DNA from 3 places in the Georgenia halophila genome. Region 1 is predicted to be linked to each of the others. Evidence: riboswitches for the same ligand, from Rfam matches in the RefSeq annotation. Region 1 holds a riboswitch; each other region holds the start of a gene.
What was found. A riboswitch is a leader RNA that binds a small molecule or an ion and turns the genes downstream of it on or off. The one in region 1 is predicted to bind ZMP and ZTP.

Region 1 (4,483 bases):
TCGGTGCCCTGCTCGGTGGTGCGGTGGTGTCGACGCTCGGCACGGTGCTCGCGGCGCGCCGCTCGGGCGCGCCGGCCCCGGCATGGTCGGCCGGCGTTCCCGCGTGGGTCCGTGACGGCCTCCGCGGCGCGGGCTGGATCCTGCTGGCCCTGGCGCTGGTGTCCCTCGCTCTGGTGGTCGTGGCCCTGGTCACCGGCTGGGACCGCGTCCGGATGGTCCAGGACGCCTACATGCTCGCCCCGGTCGGTCTGGTCGTCATGACGGCGGCCCAGCTGCTCTACCTGCCCACTGTGGCCGTGTGGGCACTGGCGTGGAGCGCCGGCCCCGGGTTCGCCTTCGGCGCCGGGACACACTTCGCCGCCGGGGAGGCCGTGCCGGCACCCCTGCCCGCAATCCCGCTGCTCGGTGGCCTGCCTTCGCCGGAGGCACCGGGGCCGACGTGGGTGGTGGTCGTGCCCGTCGCGGTCGGTGTGATCGTCGGAGTCTTGCTGCACCGGCGCGCCTCCGGACGAGCCCTGGCGGAGTCCGTCGGCACCGCGATCTTGGCCGCCGTCGTCGTGGCCCTCGCCGCTGCGGTCCTCACGTACGCGGCGTCCGGCGGAATCGGCCCGGGACGCATGGCCGAGATCGGCGCCGAGCCGCCCGCTGTGGCCGGCATGCTGCTTGCCGAGGTCGGGGCGGCACTACTGCTGACCGTGGTCGTCCTGCACCCGCGCACGGCGGAGCTGGTCGGCCTCGGCGCCCGCCGTGCCCGGGAACGGGTCTCCGGGGCCTCCGAACGGCTCTCCCGGCGCAGAAGCGTCGGGCCGGTCGCTGCTGCGGCGGACGTGGCGACCGCCACCGGGCAAGCCCACGACGCCCACCGCGAGGAGGCCGACCGCGAGGACACCGACCGCGACGGCGAAGAACGGCAGGAGGACGGCGCCGCCCCGGACCGCAGCGCCGGGACGCCGGAGGAGGCATCGCCGGCGGAAGAGGCACTGTCCGGGCCGGCGCAGGAGCCACGAGTCGGGGAGGGCTGGAGCGGACCATCGCTGTCCGCGTGGTCCCGCGACGCCGGTCCCTGAGGCAGGGCTCGCCCCTGTGACAGCGCTGGGTGAGGAAGGGCTCGCCGTCCCGCCGCGCCCCGCGGTGCGGCCTCAGCCGGTCTGCATCATCTGCTGCATCTCGTCCATCCGTTCCTGGAGCGAGTTCTCGAACTCGGCGAGGCAGCCGTCCTGCGCCTGCTGCGTGATCGCCGAGTCCATGCACTCGGAGTACGCGCTGTACTCGCGCCACAGCACGATCTGCCCGGACATCGTCAGCGCCATGAACGCCGCCACCACGAGCCCGACGGCGAGCACCGCCGGCGTGGCCCCCCGCACCTTGGCGGAACGCACCCGCACGAGGGCGACGATGCCCAGGACGAGCGACCCGACCGCCACGACGGCCGTCACGATCGGGACGGGCCACGGCGGCGCCATGAGCGAGAGGGCGACCGTGATCAGCAGCGCGAGACCGAAGACCCGGACCAGGCGCATCGCCCTCTTCTGGGTCTCCTCGTCGGGTTCCTCGTGCTGGTCTCGGGGCGAGCCGTACGGTCTGCCGGGTGGTGAGGGTGGCGGAGACTGCTGGTCGGGCATGAACCCATCATGTCCCACGAGCCGACTACTCTCGCCCAGGTGATCGACTCCCACTCCGTCACGACGCGCCGTCCGGCCAGGATCGTCGTGCTCGTCTCCGGCGGAGGTTCCAACCTCGCCGCCCTGCTCGAGGCCACCGGTGACGCGGAGTACGGCGCCCAGGTGGTCGCCGTCGGCGCGGACCGAGAAGGTGCTGGCGGGATCGACCTGGCTCGCCGGGCCGGTTTGCCGACCTTCGTCGAGCGGGTCCGCGACCACGACGACCGGGCCGCGTGGGATGTTGCGCTGACCGAGCAGGTTGCCGCGCACGACCCCGACCTCGTCGTCTCGGCCGGGTTCCTCAAGCTCAGCGGACCGCTCTTCCTCGAACGCTTCGAGGACCGCTACCTCAACACGCACAACTCGCTGCTGCCCGCGTTCCCGGGCATGCACGGGCCGCGGGACGCGCTGTCCTACGGCGTCAAGATCACGGGCGCCACGCTCTTCTTCGTCGACGCCGGGGTCGACACCGGCGCCATCGTCGCCCAGGTCGCCGTCCCGGTTCTCGACGACGACGACGTGGAGAGCCTCACCGAACGCATCAAGGCCGCCGAGCGCGGACAGCTCGTCGAGCTGGTGGGGCGGCTGGCCCGGGAGGGCTGGCAGATCGAGGGGCGCAGGGTCCGCATCGGGGCCTGACCCGGTCGACCGCGCCGCTTCACCCGCCCGCCTAGTTCGCTAGAGTGGGTCCCGGCCGTGACTGGCGAGAAGGTGGAGCACACCACCGGGGAGCGGCCGGAACCACCCTGCAGCGCACCGCACGCCTGGGTGCCGGGATCGGGTGCCCGTCCGGGTGCCTGAGCCCCGTCGTCGACACATCCAGGAGCGTCAGTTGACCAGCCAGCCCGCCGGTACCGCCTCGAACCGCGTGCCCGTCCGTCGCGCCCTCGTCTCCGTCTACGACAAGTGCGGGCTGGAGGACCTGGTCCGCGGGCTGCACGAGGCCGGTGTCGAGCTCGTCTCCACCGGCGGCTCCGCCCGGCTCATCACCGAGGTCGGCGTCCCGGTCACCAAGGTCGAGGACCTCACCGGGTTCCCCGAGTGCCTGGACGGGCGGGTCAAGACGCTGCACCCGCGGGTCCACGCCGGCATCCTCGCCGACCGGCGCCTCGAGACCCACGTCAACCAGCTCGCCGACCTCGGCATCGAGCCGTTCGACCTGGTCGTCTCGAACCTCTACCCGTTCACCGAGACCGTGGACTCCGACGCCACCCCGGACGAGTGCGTCGAGCAGATCGACATCGGCGGCCCGTCCATGGTGCGCGCGGCGGCGAAGAACCACCCCTCGGTCGCGATCGTCACCTCACCCGCTCGGTACGCCGACGCCCTCGACGCCGTGGCCGCGGGCGGATTCACCCTCGATCAGCGCAAGCAGCTCGCCGCCGAGGCGTTCGCCCACACCGCGGCCTACGACGTCGCGGTCGCCAACTGGTTCGCCGGGTCCTACGTCGGTGCCGAGGACGGTTGGCCCGACTTCGTCGGCGAGACCTGGGACAAGGGCGAGGCGCTGCGCTACGGCGAGAACCCGCACCAGGCAGCAGCGCTCTACCGCGACACCGCCGGACCCGCCGGCCTCGCCGGCGCCGAGCAGCTCCACGGCAAGGCGATGTCTTACAACAACTACGTCGACACCGATGCCGCACGCCGCGCTGCGTACACCTTCGACGAGCCCGCCGCGGCCGTCATCAAGCACGCCAACCCGTGCGGCATCGCCGTCGGGGCCGACATCGCGGAGGCTCATCGCAAGGCGCACGCCTGCGACCCGGTCTCCGCGTTCGGCGGGGTCATCGCGACGAACCGGCCCGTCACGGTGGAGATGGCGAACCAGGTCGCCGGCGTCTTCACCGAGGTCGTCGTCGCACCCGACTACGAGGACGGCGCGCTGGAGGTCCTCCAGGCGAAGAAGAACATCCGCGTCCTGCGCTGCCCGGCGCCGACGGGGGAGCGGCCCGCGGAGATCCGCCAGATCAGCGGCGGGATCCTCGTGCAGATGCGCGACCACGTCGACGCCGACGGCGACGACCCCTCCACCTGGACGCTCGCTGCAGGCGAGGCCGCCTCTCCCGAGCTGCTCGCCGACCTGGCGTTCGCCTGGAAGGCGTGCCGGTCGGCCAAGTCCAACGCGATCCTCGTCGCCCACGACGGCGCGAGCGTCGGCATCGGCATGGGCCAGGTCAACCGCGTCGACTCCTGCCGCCTCGCCGTCGAACGCGCCAACACCCTCGGCGTGGAGGTCGCCTCAGACGTCGACGGCGCCGGTGGAGCCGAGAACGTCGGTGGGGCCGCTCCGCGGCGCACGCACGGTGCCGTGGCCGCCTCCGACGCGTTCTTCCCGTTCCCCGACGGGCTCCAGGTGCTCCTCGACGCCGGCGTCACCGCCGTCGTCCAGCCGGGTGGGTCGATGCGGGACGACGCCGTGGTGGAGGCCGCGCAGGCCGCCGGGGTCACCATGTACCTCACCGGCACGCGGCACTTCTTCCACTGAGCCGCGGGAACCTGCGTCTCTTCCACTGAGCCGCGGGAACCTGCGTCACGGAACGACCACGGGCGGCGTGGCGGCACGCGTAGCGTCGTGACCGGTCCTGTGGTCGAGGTTGGGAGCCCGGTGTGCATCCTGCGAGCAAGAAGTGCGTCGTCGCCGCGGTGATCCTCGCCGTCGTCGGGTTCACGCTGAGCATCGCGTGGCGGGTCTTCCTCGAACGAGGCATGCCGGCCCTCTGGGGCGAGGTCGGCGGCTACGACAGTCCGAGCGAGGGCTTCTACATGACGATGGCGTGGCTCTCGCCCATGATGGCCTCCGTCGAGCGGGTGCTCCTCACCGT
Region 2 (4,483 bases), on a different contig from region 1:
CGCCATCGTCATGTAGAAGCCCTCGCTCGGACTGTCGTAGCCGCCGACCTCGCCCCAGAGGGCCGGCATGCCTCGTTCGAGGAAGACCCGCCACGCGATGCTCAGCGTGAACCCGACGACGGCGAGGATCACCGCGGCGACGACGCACTTCTTGCTCGCAGGATGCACACCGGGCTCCCAACCTCGACCACAGGACCGGTCACGACGCTACGCGTGCCGCCACGCCGCCCGTGGTCGTTCCGTGACGCAGGTTCCCGCGGCTCAGTGGAAGAGACGCAGGTTCCCGCGGCTCAGTGGAAGAAGTGCCGCGTGCCGGTGAGGTACATGGTGACCCCGGCGGCCTGCGCGGCCTCCACCACGGCGTCGTCCCGCATCGACCCACCCGGCTGGACGACGGCGGTGACGCCGGCGTCGAGGAGCACCTGGAGCCCGTCGGGGAACGGGAAGAACGCGTCGGAGGCGGCCACGGCACCGTGCGTGCGCCGCGGAGCGGCCCCACCGACGTTCTCGGCTCCACCGGCGCCGTCGACGTCTGAGGCGACCTCCACGCCGAGGGTGTTGGCGCGTTCGACGGCGAGGCGGCAGGAGTCGACGCGGTTGACCTGGCCCATGCCGATGCCGACGCTCGCGCCGTCGTGGGCGACGAGGATCGCGTTGGACTTGGCCGACCGGCACGCCTTCCAGGCGAACGCCAGGTCGGCGAGCAGCTCGGGAGAGGCGGCCTCGCCTGCAGCGAGCGTCCAGGTGGAGGGGTCGTCGCCGTCGGCGTCGACGTGGTCGCGCATCTGCACGAGGATCCCGCCGCTGATCTGGCGGATCTCCGCGGGCCGCTCCCCCGTCGGCGCCGGGCAGCGCAGGACGCGGATGTTCTTCTTCGCCTGGAGGACCTCCAGCGCGCCGTCCTCGTAGTCGGGTGCGACGACGACCTCGGTGAAGACGCCGGCGACCTGGTTCGCCATCTCCACCGTGACGGGCCGGTTCGTCGCGATGACCCCGCCGAACGCGGAGACCGGGTCGCAGGCGTGCGCCTTGCGATGAGCCTCCGCGATGTCGGCCCCGACGGCGATGCCGCACGGGTTGGCGTGCTTGATGACGGCCGCGGCGGGCTCGTCGAAGGTGTACGCAGCGCGGCGTGCGGCATCGGTGTCGACGTAGTTGTTGTAAGACATCGCCTTGCCGTGGAGCTGCTCGGCGCCGGCGAGGCCGGCGGGTCCGGCGGTGTCGCGGTAGAGCGCTGCTGCCTGGTGCGGGTTCTCGCCGTAGCGCAGCGCCTCGCCCTTGTCCCAGGTCTCGCCGACGAAGTCGGGCCAACCGTCCTCGGCACCGACGTAGGACCCGGCGAACCAGTTGGCGACCGCGACGTCGTAGGCCGCGGTGTGGGCGAACGCCTCGGCGGCGAGCTGCTTGCGCTGATCGAGGGTGAATCCGCCCGCGGCCACGGCGTCGAGGGCGTCGGCGTACCGAGCGGGTGAGGTGACGATCGCGACCGAGGGGTGGTTCTTCGCCGCCGCGCGCACCATGGACGGGCCGCCGATGTCGATCTGCTCGACGCACTCGTCCGGGGTGGCGTCGGAGTCCACGGTCTCGGTGAACGGGTAGAGGTTCGAGACGACCAGGTCGAACGGCTCGATGCCGAGGTCGGCGAGCTGGTTGACGTGGGTCTCGAGGCGCCGGTCGGCGAGGATGCCGGCGTGGACCCGCGGGTGCAGCGTCTTGACCCGCCCGTCCAGGCACTCGGGGAACCCGGTGAGGTCCTCGACCTTGGTGACCGGGACGCCGACCTCGGTGATGAGCCGGGCGGAGCCGCCGGTGGAGACGAGCTCGACACCGGCCTCGTGCAGCCCGCGGACCAGGTCCTCCAGCCCGCACTTGTCGTAGACGGAGACGAGGGCGCGACGGACGGGCACGCGGTTCGAGGCGGTACCGGCGGGCTGGCTGGTCAACTGACGCTCCTGGATGTGTCGACGACGGGGCTCAGGCACCCGGACGGGCACCCGATCCCGGCACCCAGGCGTGCGGTGCGCTGCAGGGTGGTTCCGGCCGCTCCCCGGTGGTGTGCTCCACCTTCTCGCCAGTCACGGCCGGGACCCACTCTAGCGAACTAGGCGGGCGGGTGAAGCGGCGCGGTCGACCGGGTCAGGCCCCGATGCGGACCCTGCGCCCCTCGATCTGCCAGCCCTCCCGGGCCAGCCGCCCCACCAGCTCGACGAGCTGTCCGCGCTCGGCGGCCTTGATGCGTTCGGTGAGGCTCTCCACGTCGTCGTCGTCGAGAACCGGGACGGCGACCTGGGCGACGATGGCGCCGGTGTCGACCCCGGCGTCGACGAAGAAGAGCGTGGCGCCCGTGATCTTGACGCCGTAGGACAGCGCGTCCCGCGGCCCGTGCATGCCCGGGAACGCGGGCAGCAGCGAGTTGTGCGTGTTGAGGTAGCGGTCCTCGAAGCGTTCGAGGAAGAGCGGTCCGCTGAGCTTGAGGAACCCGGCCGAGACGACGAGGTCGGGGTCGTGCGCGGCAACCTGCTCGGTCAGCGCAACATCCCACGCGGCCCGGTCGTCGTGGTCGCGGACCCGCTCGACGAAGGTCGGCAAACCGGCCCGGCGAGCCAGGTCGATCCCGCCAGCACCTTCTCGGTCCGCGCCGACGGCGACCACCTGGGCGCCGTACTCCGCGTCACCGGTGGCCTCGAGCAGGGCGGCGAGGTTGGAACCTCCGCCGGAGACGAGCACGACGATCCTGGCCGGACGGCGCGTCGTGACGGAGTGGGAGTCGATCACCTGGGCGAGAGTAGTCGGCTCGTGGGACATGATGGGTTCATGCCCGACCAGCAGTCTCCGCCACCCTCACCACCCGGCAGACCGTACGGCTCGCCCCGAGACCAGCACGAGGAACCCGACGAGGAGACCCAGAAGAGGGCGATGCGCCTGGTCCGGGTCTTCGGTCTCGCGCTGCTGATCACGGTCGCCCTCTCGCTCATGGCGCCGCCGTGGCCCGTCCCGATCGTGACGGCCGTCGTGGCGGTCGGGTCGCTCGTCCTGGGCATCGTCGCCCTCGTGCGGGTGCGTTCCGCCAAGGTGCGGGGGGCCACGCCGGCGGTGCTCGCCGTCGGGCTCGTGGTGGCGGCGTTCATGGCGCTGACGATGTCCGGGCAGATCGTGCTGTGGCGCGAGTACAGCGCGTACTCCGAGTGCATGGACTCGGCGATCACGCAGCAGGCGCAGGACGGCTGCCTCGCCGAGTTCGAGAACTCGCTCCAGGAACGGATGGACGAGATGCAGCAGATGATGCAGACCGGCTGAGGCCGCACCGCGGGGCGCGGCGGGACGGCGAGCCCTTCCTCACCCAGCGCTGTCACAGGGGCGAGCCCTGCCTCAGGGACCGGCGTCGCGGGACCACGCGGACAGCGATGGTCCGCTCCAGCCCTCCCCGACTCGTGGCTCCTGCGCCGGCCCGGACAGTGCCTCTTCCGCCGGCGATGCCTCCTCCGGCGTCCCGGCGCTGCGGTCCGGGGCGGCGCCGTCCTCCTGCCGTTCTTCGCCGTCGCGGTCGGTGTCCTCGCGGTCGGCCTCCTCGCGGTGGGCGTCGTGGGCTTGCCCGGTGGCGGTCGCCACGTCCGCCGCAGCAGCGACCGGCCCGACGCTTCTGCGCCGGGAGAGCCGTTCGGAGGCCCCGGAGACCCGTTCCCGGGCACGGCGGGCGCCGAGGCCGACCAGCTCCGCCGTGCGCGGGTGCAGGACGACCACGGTCAGCAGTAGTGCCGCCCCGACCTCGGCAAGCAGCATGCCGGCCACAGCGGGCGGCTCGGCGCCGATCTCGGCCATGCGTCCCGGGCCGATTCCGCCGGACGCCGCGTACGTGAGGACCGCAGCGGCGAGGGCCACGACGACGGCGGCCAAGATCGCGGTGCCGACGGACTCCGCCAGGGCTCGTCCGGAGGCGCGCCGGTGCAGCAAGACTCCGACGATCACACCGACCGCGACGGGCACGACCACCACCCACGTCGGCCCCGGTGCCTCCGGCGAAGGCAGGCCACCGAGCAGCGGGATTGCGGGCAGGGGTGCCGGCACGGCCTCCCCGGCGGCGAAGTGTGTCCCGGCGCCGAAGGCGAACCCGGGGCCGGCGCTCCACGCCAGTGCCCACACGGCCACAGTGGGCAGGTAGAGCAGCTGGGCCGCCGTCATGACGACCAGACCGACCGGGGCGAGCATGTAGGCGTCCTGGACCATCCGGACGCGGTCCCAGCCGGTGACCAGGGCCACGACCACCAGAGCGAGGGACACCAGCGCCAGGGCCAGCAGGATCCAGCCCGCGCCGCGGAGGCCGTCACGGACCCACGCGGGAACGCCGGCCGACCATGCCGGGGCCGGCGCGCCCGAGCGGCGCGCCGCGAGCACCGTGCCGAGCGTCGACACCACCGCACCACCGAGCAGGGCACCGAGACGTCCACCCGGCGCGGCCAAGGTCGCCACCAGCACCGACAGGACG
Region 3 (4,483 bases), on a different contig from region 1:
GCCGCCGGGGTTCGGCGACAGCCACGACGCGACCTCCGCAGCGCCGTCGGCCACGTCCCCGCGCAGCCTGGCCTTGCCGGTCTCGGGGTCCTCGACGCGCGAGACGCCCACGTCGAGGACGACGGCGCCGGCCTTGACCATGTCGGGCGTGACGATTCCCGGGCTGCCCGCCGCGGCGACGATCACGTCGGCGTTGCGCACGTGCGAGGCCAGGTCGCGGGTGCCGGTGTGGGTCAACGTCACCGTCGCGTTGATGGTCTTGCGGGTGAGGAGCAGCCCGATGGAGCGGCCCACCGTGGTGCCCCGCCCGACGACGCACACGTCCTTGCCTGCCAGGTCGATGCCGTACCGGTCGAGCAGCTCGAGCACGGCGCGTGGCGTGCACGGCAGCGGGGAGGTGATCTCCTCCGCGACCCGCAGGACGAGGCGACCGAGGTTGGTCGGGTGAAGACCGTCGGCGTCCTTGCCCGGGTCGATGAGCTCGAGCACGCGGTTGGCGTCGACGCCCTTCGGCAGGGGCAGCTGCACGATGTATCCGGTGCACGCCGGGTCCGCGTTCAGGCGCGCGACGGCGGCCTCGACGTCGGCCTGGCTGGCGTCCGCCGGCAGGTCCTCGCGGATGGAGGAGATGCCGACCTCGGCGCAGTCGCGGTGCTTGCCGCCCACGTAGGCCTTCGAGCCCGGGTCGTCACCGACGAGCACGGTGCCCAGGCCGGGCGTGATGCCCCTCTCCCGGAGCGCGGTGACCCGCTCGGTGAGTTCCGCCTTGATCGTTGCCGCTGTCGCCTTGCCGTCGAGAGTCTGTGCCGTCACTGGTCCAGTCCTGGGTAGAGGGGGAAGTTGTCGGTCAGGGCCCGGACCCGGGCACGCATGCCGAGGACGTCCGTGGCCGAGCCGTCGCGAAGGGTGGTGGCGATGATGTCAGCCACCTCCGAGAACTCTGCCGCGCCGAAGCCGCGGGTGGCCAGCGCGGGTGTGCCGATGCGCAGGCCGGAGGTCACTCGCGGCGGCCGCGGGTCGTTCGGCACGGCGTTGCGGTTGACGGTGATGCCGGCGTCGTGGAGGAGGTCCTCGGCCTGGCGGCCGTCGAGCGCGGAGTCCCGCAGGTCGACGAGGACCAGGTGGACGTCGGTGCCACCGGTGAGGACCGAGACGCCCGCGCCGCGCACGTCGGGCGCGGTCAGCCGCTCGGCGAGGATCCGGGCGCCCTCGAGCGTGCGCTCCTGCCGCTCGGCGAACTCCTCGCCGGCGGCCAGCTTGAAGGCCACGGCCTTGGCGGCCACCGCGTGCATGAGCGGTCCGCCCTGCTGCCCGGGGAAGACGGCGGAGTCGAGCCGCTTGGCCCACCGTTCCTTGTCCTGGGCCAGGAGCACACCGGAGCGAGGCCCCCCGAGGGTCTTGTGGACGGTGGAGGACACGACGTCGGAGACGGCCACCGGGTTCGGGTGGAGGCCCGCCGCGACCAGCCCGGCGAAGTGCGCCATGTCGGTCCACAGGTAGGCGCCGACCTCGTCGGCGACCTCCCGGAACGCCCCGAAGTCGAGCTGGCGCGGGTAGGCGGACCACCCGGCGATGATGACCTTCGGGCGGGTCTCGAGCGCCGCCTGGCGGACGAGGTCCATGTCGACGCGGTGGGTGTCGGGATCCACGCCGTAGGCGGAGACGTCGTACAGCTTGCCGGAGAAGTTGAGCTTCATCCCGTGGGTGAGGTGCCCGCCGTGCGCGAGCGACATGCCGAGGACGGGGTCACCGGGCTCGGCGAGCGCGTGCAGCACGGCGGCGTTGGCCTGTGCTCCGGAGTGCGGCTGGACGTTGGCGTACTCGGCGCCGAAGAGGGCGGAGGCGCGGGAGATGGCGAGGTTCTCGGCGATGTCGACCTGCTCGCAGCCGCCGTAGTAGCGCCGGCCTGGATAGCCCTCGGCGTACTTGTTGGTCAGGACGGAGCCCTGGGCCTCGAGAACCGCGCGCGGCACGAAGTTCTCGCTGGCGATCATCTCGAGGGTGCCGCGCTGGCGGTCCAGCTCGCCGCCGAGGACGGCCGCGATCTCGGGGTCCAGCTCGGCGAGCGACTGGTCTGCCACGGGAGTCCTTGTCGTGGTTTGGCTCATACTTCCCTCCGAAGGTCACACGTGCGCGTGGTATTCCACTGGTGACCCTCGGCCCAGGCGTACGACCTCAGGGGTGCTGCTCGTGTCGCTCCCCGGTGGTGATCCACCCGGCGCCAGTCACGACACGTCCAATGTACACACCCGACGGCGGAGCTCGTCCACCCCGGCACCCCGTCCCGCGAGATGTCAGGCGGTCGCGTCGTCCATCGAGCCGAGCACCTCGTCGGCGTCGGGGTCGTCCTCGCCCAGGATGCGACGCAGGTACGCGTAGGTCAGGTCACCGGTGTGCTGGTCGAACTGGTGCTCGTAACCCGCCTTGTTGTACATCGCGAGGTTGTGCTTGGAGTCCTGCCCGGTGAAGACCCAGACCTCCTTGGTCTGCTCGGGCAGGTACGTCAGCACGGCCATGAGCAGCTTGGTGCCGATGCCCCGGCCCTGCAGGTCCGGCACGACCGCGAGCCGCCCCAGCGTGGCCTTCTCCGCCTCCAGCTCGACGCGTATCGAGCCCACGAGACGGTGCCCGAGCCATGCGCCGAGCGTGACGACGTCGGCCCGCTCGATGTCGGCCACCAGCTCGGTGAGCGTCTGCGTCAGCGCCGGCAGGTTCGGGTCGCCGTACAGCTGCGCCTCCGTCACGAAGGCCGCCCGCCGCACGGTGAGCAGCTCACCGGCCCCGTCGGCGGTGATGAGGTCGATCCTGACGTCGTCCATGGGCACAGTTTGGCATCCGGTCACAGATGTCCGCGCACGGAATCAGTCGGCGAAGGCGATGGTGCACGCGTTCTCGCCCGGTATCGGGGTGCTCTCCGGACCGACGGCGATGCCGTGCTCGACCTGCTCGCACACCAGGCCTGTGACACTGCCGCCGCCCTGCCCGGTGTAGATGACCGCAGCACGGCCGCTGCCACGGATCGTGGTGGACTCGAGCGCCGCGACGGCGGTGCCGCCGACCTGGATGCCCGCCTCGCCCCCGGTGATCGTCGAGCCGGTCAGGACGGGGGACGCCGTGTCGCCGGCGTAGAACCCGACCGTGTTGCCGTCGAAGGTGCTGTCCTCGACGGAGCCGGTGGCCGCGCCGAGGAAGCAGATGCCGCACTGGCCGTTCGCCTCGAACGTCGCGCCGAGGACCGAGGCGCGGTGCCCACCCGTCACCGCGATCCCCGCCCAACCGTTGTCCCGGAGGACCGAGTCGGTGATCTCGAGGGTGGTGCCGCGGCCGGAACCCTGCTCGCCCTGGGCGGACATGTGGATGCCCGCCCCGCCGCTGCTCTCGTCGCCGACCGCGCCGCTGAGCACCGCGTCCTCCACCACGAGCGACGCCGAGGGGCCGCCGACCACCACGGACCCGACGGCCGCGCGGTCGCGCTCGAGCGCGAGCGACCGCAGCTCCACGCGGTCGGCCGTCGCGACGAGGATCGTCGCCTCCGGTGCCGACGATCTCAGGACCGTACGCTCCGGGCCCGCGCCGCGGAGGGTGACCCCGCCGAGGAGCACGACCGGCTCCGTGAGGTCCCACGTGCCGGCGCCGAGCTCGATCACGCCGCCGGACTCGGTGGCGGCGACCGCGAGGGAGAGGTCGTCGTCGGGCGTGAGCGGGAGGTCGGGTGCCGCGGCGCCCGTCATCGTGGCGATCGTCCGGTCCCGGACGGCGGTCGCGACCGCGCCGTCGGCGCTCACGGTCTCGAGGCCCTCCGCGATGCCGGCGGCGAGGTCGGCGTCGGCGCACCGGACCTTCGCGGCGACCCGCTGCGCCTCGGCGACGGCGTCGGAGAGGACGTCGGCGGGGGGCTCGTCGCTCGAGGCCGCCTTCTCGGACCCGGGCTTGTCGGCGGATCCGACCGGCGACGTCGCCGTCTGCCCCTCGGCGAGCTGTTCGGTGCCGAAGGAGCCGACGTAGCCCTGCACGGCGTCTACGACGATCGCGACGGGCACGGCGCACACGTCGCGCTCGGCCGCAGCAGTCGCCCGGGTCGCCGTCTCCACCGCCTTGCCGGCACCGGCCGACGGCTGCACGTCGCCACCACAGCCGGCGAGCAGCACGGCCATCGCGGCGATCGCCGCAAGTCTCCTCACCAGGCACTCCCCCCGACGGACCGCCGTCGCGGTCACCTGCCCGGTCCAAGCGTAGGACCGGTCGTGGCCGCCCGTGGCCGATTCGACGCCGTACTTGCACGGCCTGGCTCGCGGCCCGTCCCCCGCATCACGGCTTCTTGCCCCGGCCCTTCCCGTTGCCCGGGTGCGTCGAGCCGTCATCCGCCTCGACCGAGCCGCCGGTGCCTCCGGTGCCGGCCGTGCCGCCGGCGCCGCCGGCGCCGCCGGCGCCGCCGTTGCCGGGCTGAGGGTCACGGGGGCCGCCCTTCTGGTCCTGCCAGTGG

Region 2: linked by a shared signal. The riboswitch ahead of purH (bifunctional phosphoribosylaminoimidazolecarboxamide formyltransferase/IMP cyclohydrolase) and the one ahead of purH (bifunctional phosphoribosylaminoimidazolecarboxamide formyltransferase/IMP cyclohydrolase) in region 1 are both predicted to bind ZMP and ZTP.
Region 3: linked by a shared signal. The riboswitch ahead of glyA (serine hydroxymethyltransferase) and the one ahead of purH (bifunctional phosphoribosylaminoimidazolecarboxamide formyltransferase/IMP cyclohydrolase) in region 1 are both predicted to bind ZMP and ZTP.

What each region holds. Positions count from the first base shown of each region.
Region 1 is NZ_BAABGN010000002.1:325,837-330,319, reverse strand. It holds gene ABD907_RS02965 (cell division protein PerM) at 1-1,067, shown strand, start outside; gene ABD907_RS02960 (hypothetical protein) at 1,140-1,622, opposite strand; gene purN (phosphoribosylglycinamide formyltransferase) at 1,665-2,300, shown strand; ZMP/ZTP riboswitch at 2,348-2,438, shown strand; gene purH (bifunctional phosphoribosylaminoimidazolecarboxamide formyltransferase/IMP cyclohydrolase) at 2,494-4,146, shown strand; gene ABD907_RS02945 (hypothetical protein) at 4,269-4,483, shown strand, end outside.
Region 2 is NZ_BAABGN010000004.1:325,884-330,366, forward strand. It holds gene ABD907_RS06800 (hypothetical protein) at 1-168, opposite strand, end outside; gene purH (bifunctional phosphoribosylaminoimidazolecarboxamide formyltransferase/IMP cyclohydrolase) at 291-1,943, opposite strand; ZMP/ZTP riboswitch at 1,999-2,089, opposite strand; gene purN (phosphoribosylglycinamide formyltransferase) at 2,137-2,772, opposite strand; gene ABD907_RS06815 (hypothetical protein) at 2,815-3,297, shown strand; gene ABD907_RS06820 (cell division protein PerM) at 3,370-4,483, opposite strand, start outside.
Region 3 is NZ_BAABGN010000004.1:268,213-272,695, forward strand. It holds gene ABD907_RS06710 (bifunctional methylenetetrahydrofolate dehydrogenase/methenyltetrahydrofolate cyclohydrolase) at 1-813, opposite strand, end outside; gene glyA (serine hydroxymethyltransferase) at 810-2,108, opposite strand; ZMP/ZTP riboswitch at 2,153-2,239, opposite strand; gene ABD907_RS06720 (GNAT family N-acetyltransferase) at 2,295-2,819, opposite strand; gene ABD907_RS06725 (right-handed parallel beta-helix repeat-containing protein) at 2,862-4,181, opposite strand; gene ABD907_RS06730 (FG-GAP-like repeat-containing protein) at 4,309-4,483, opposite strand, start outside.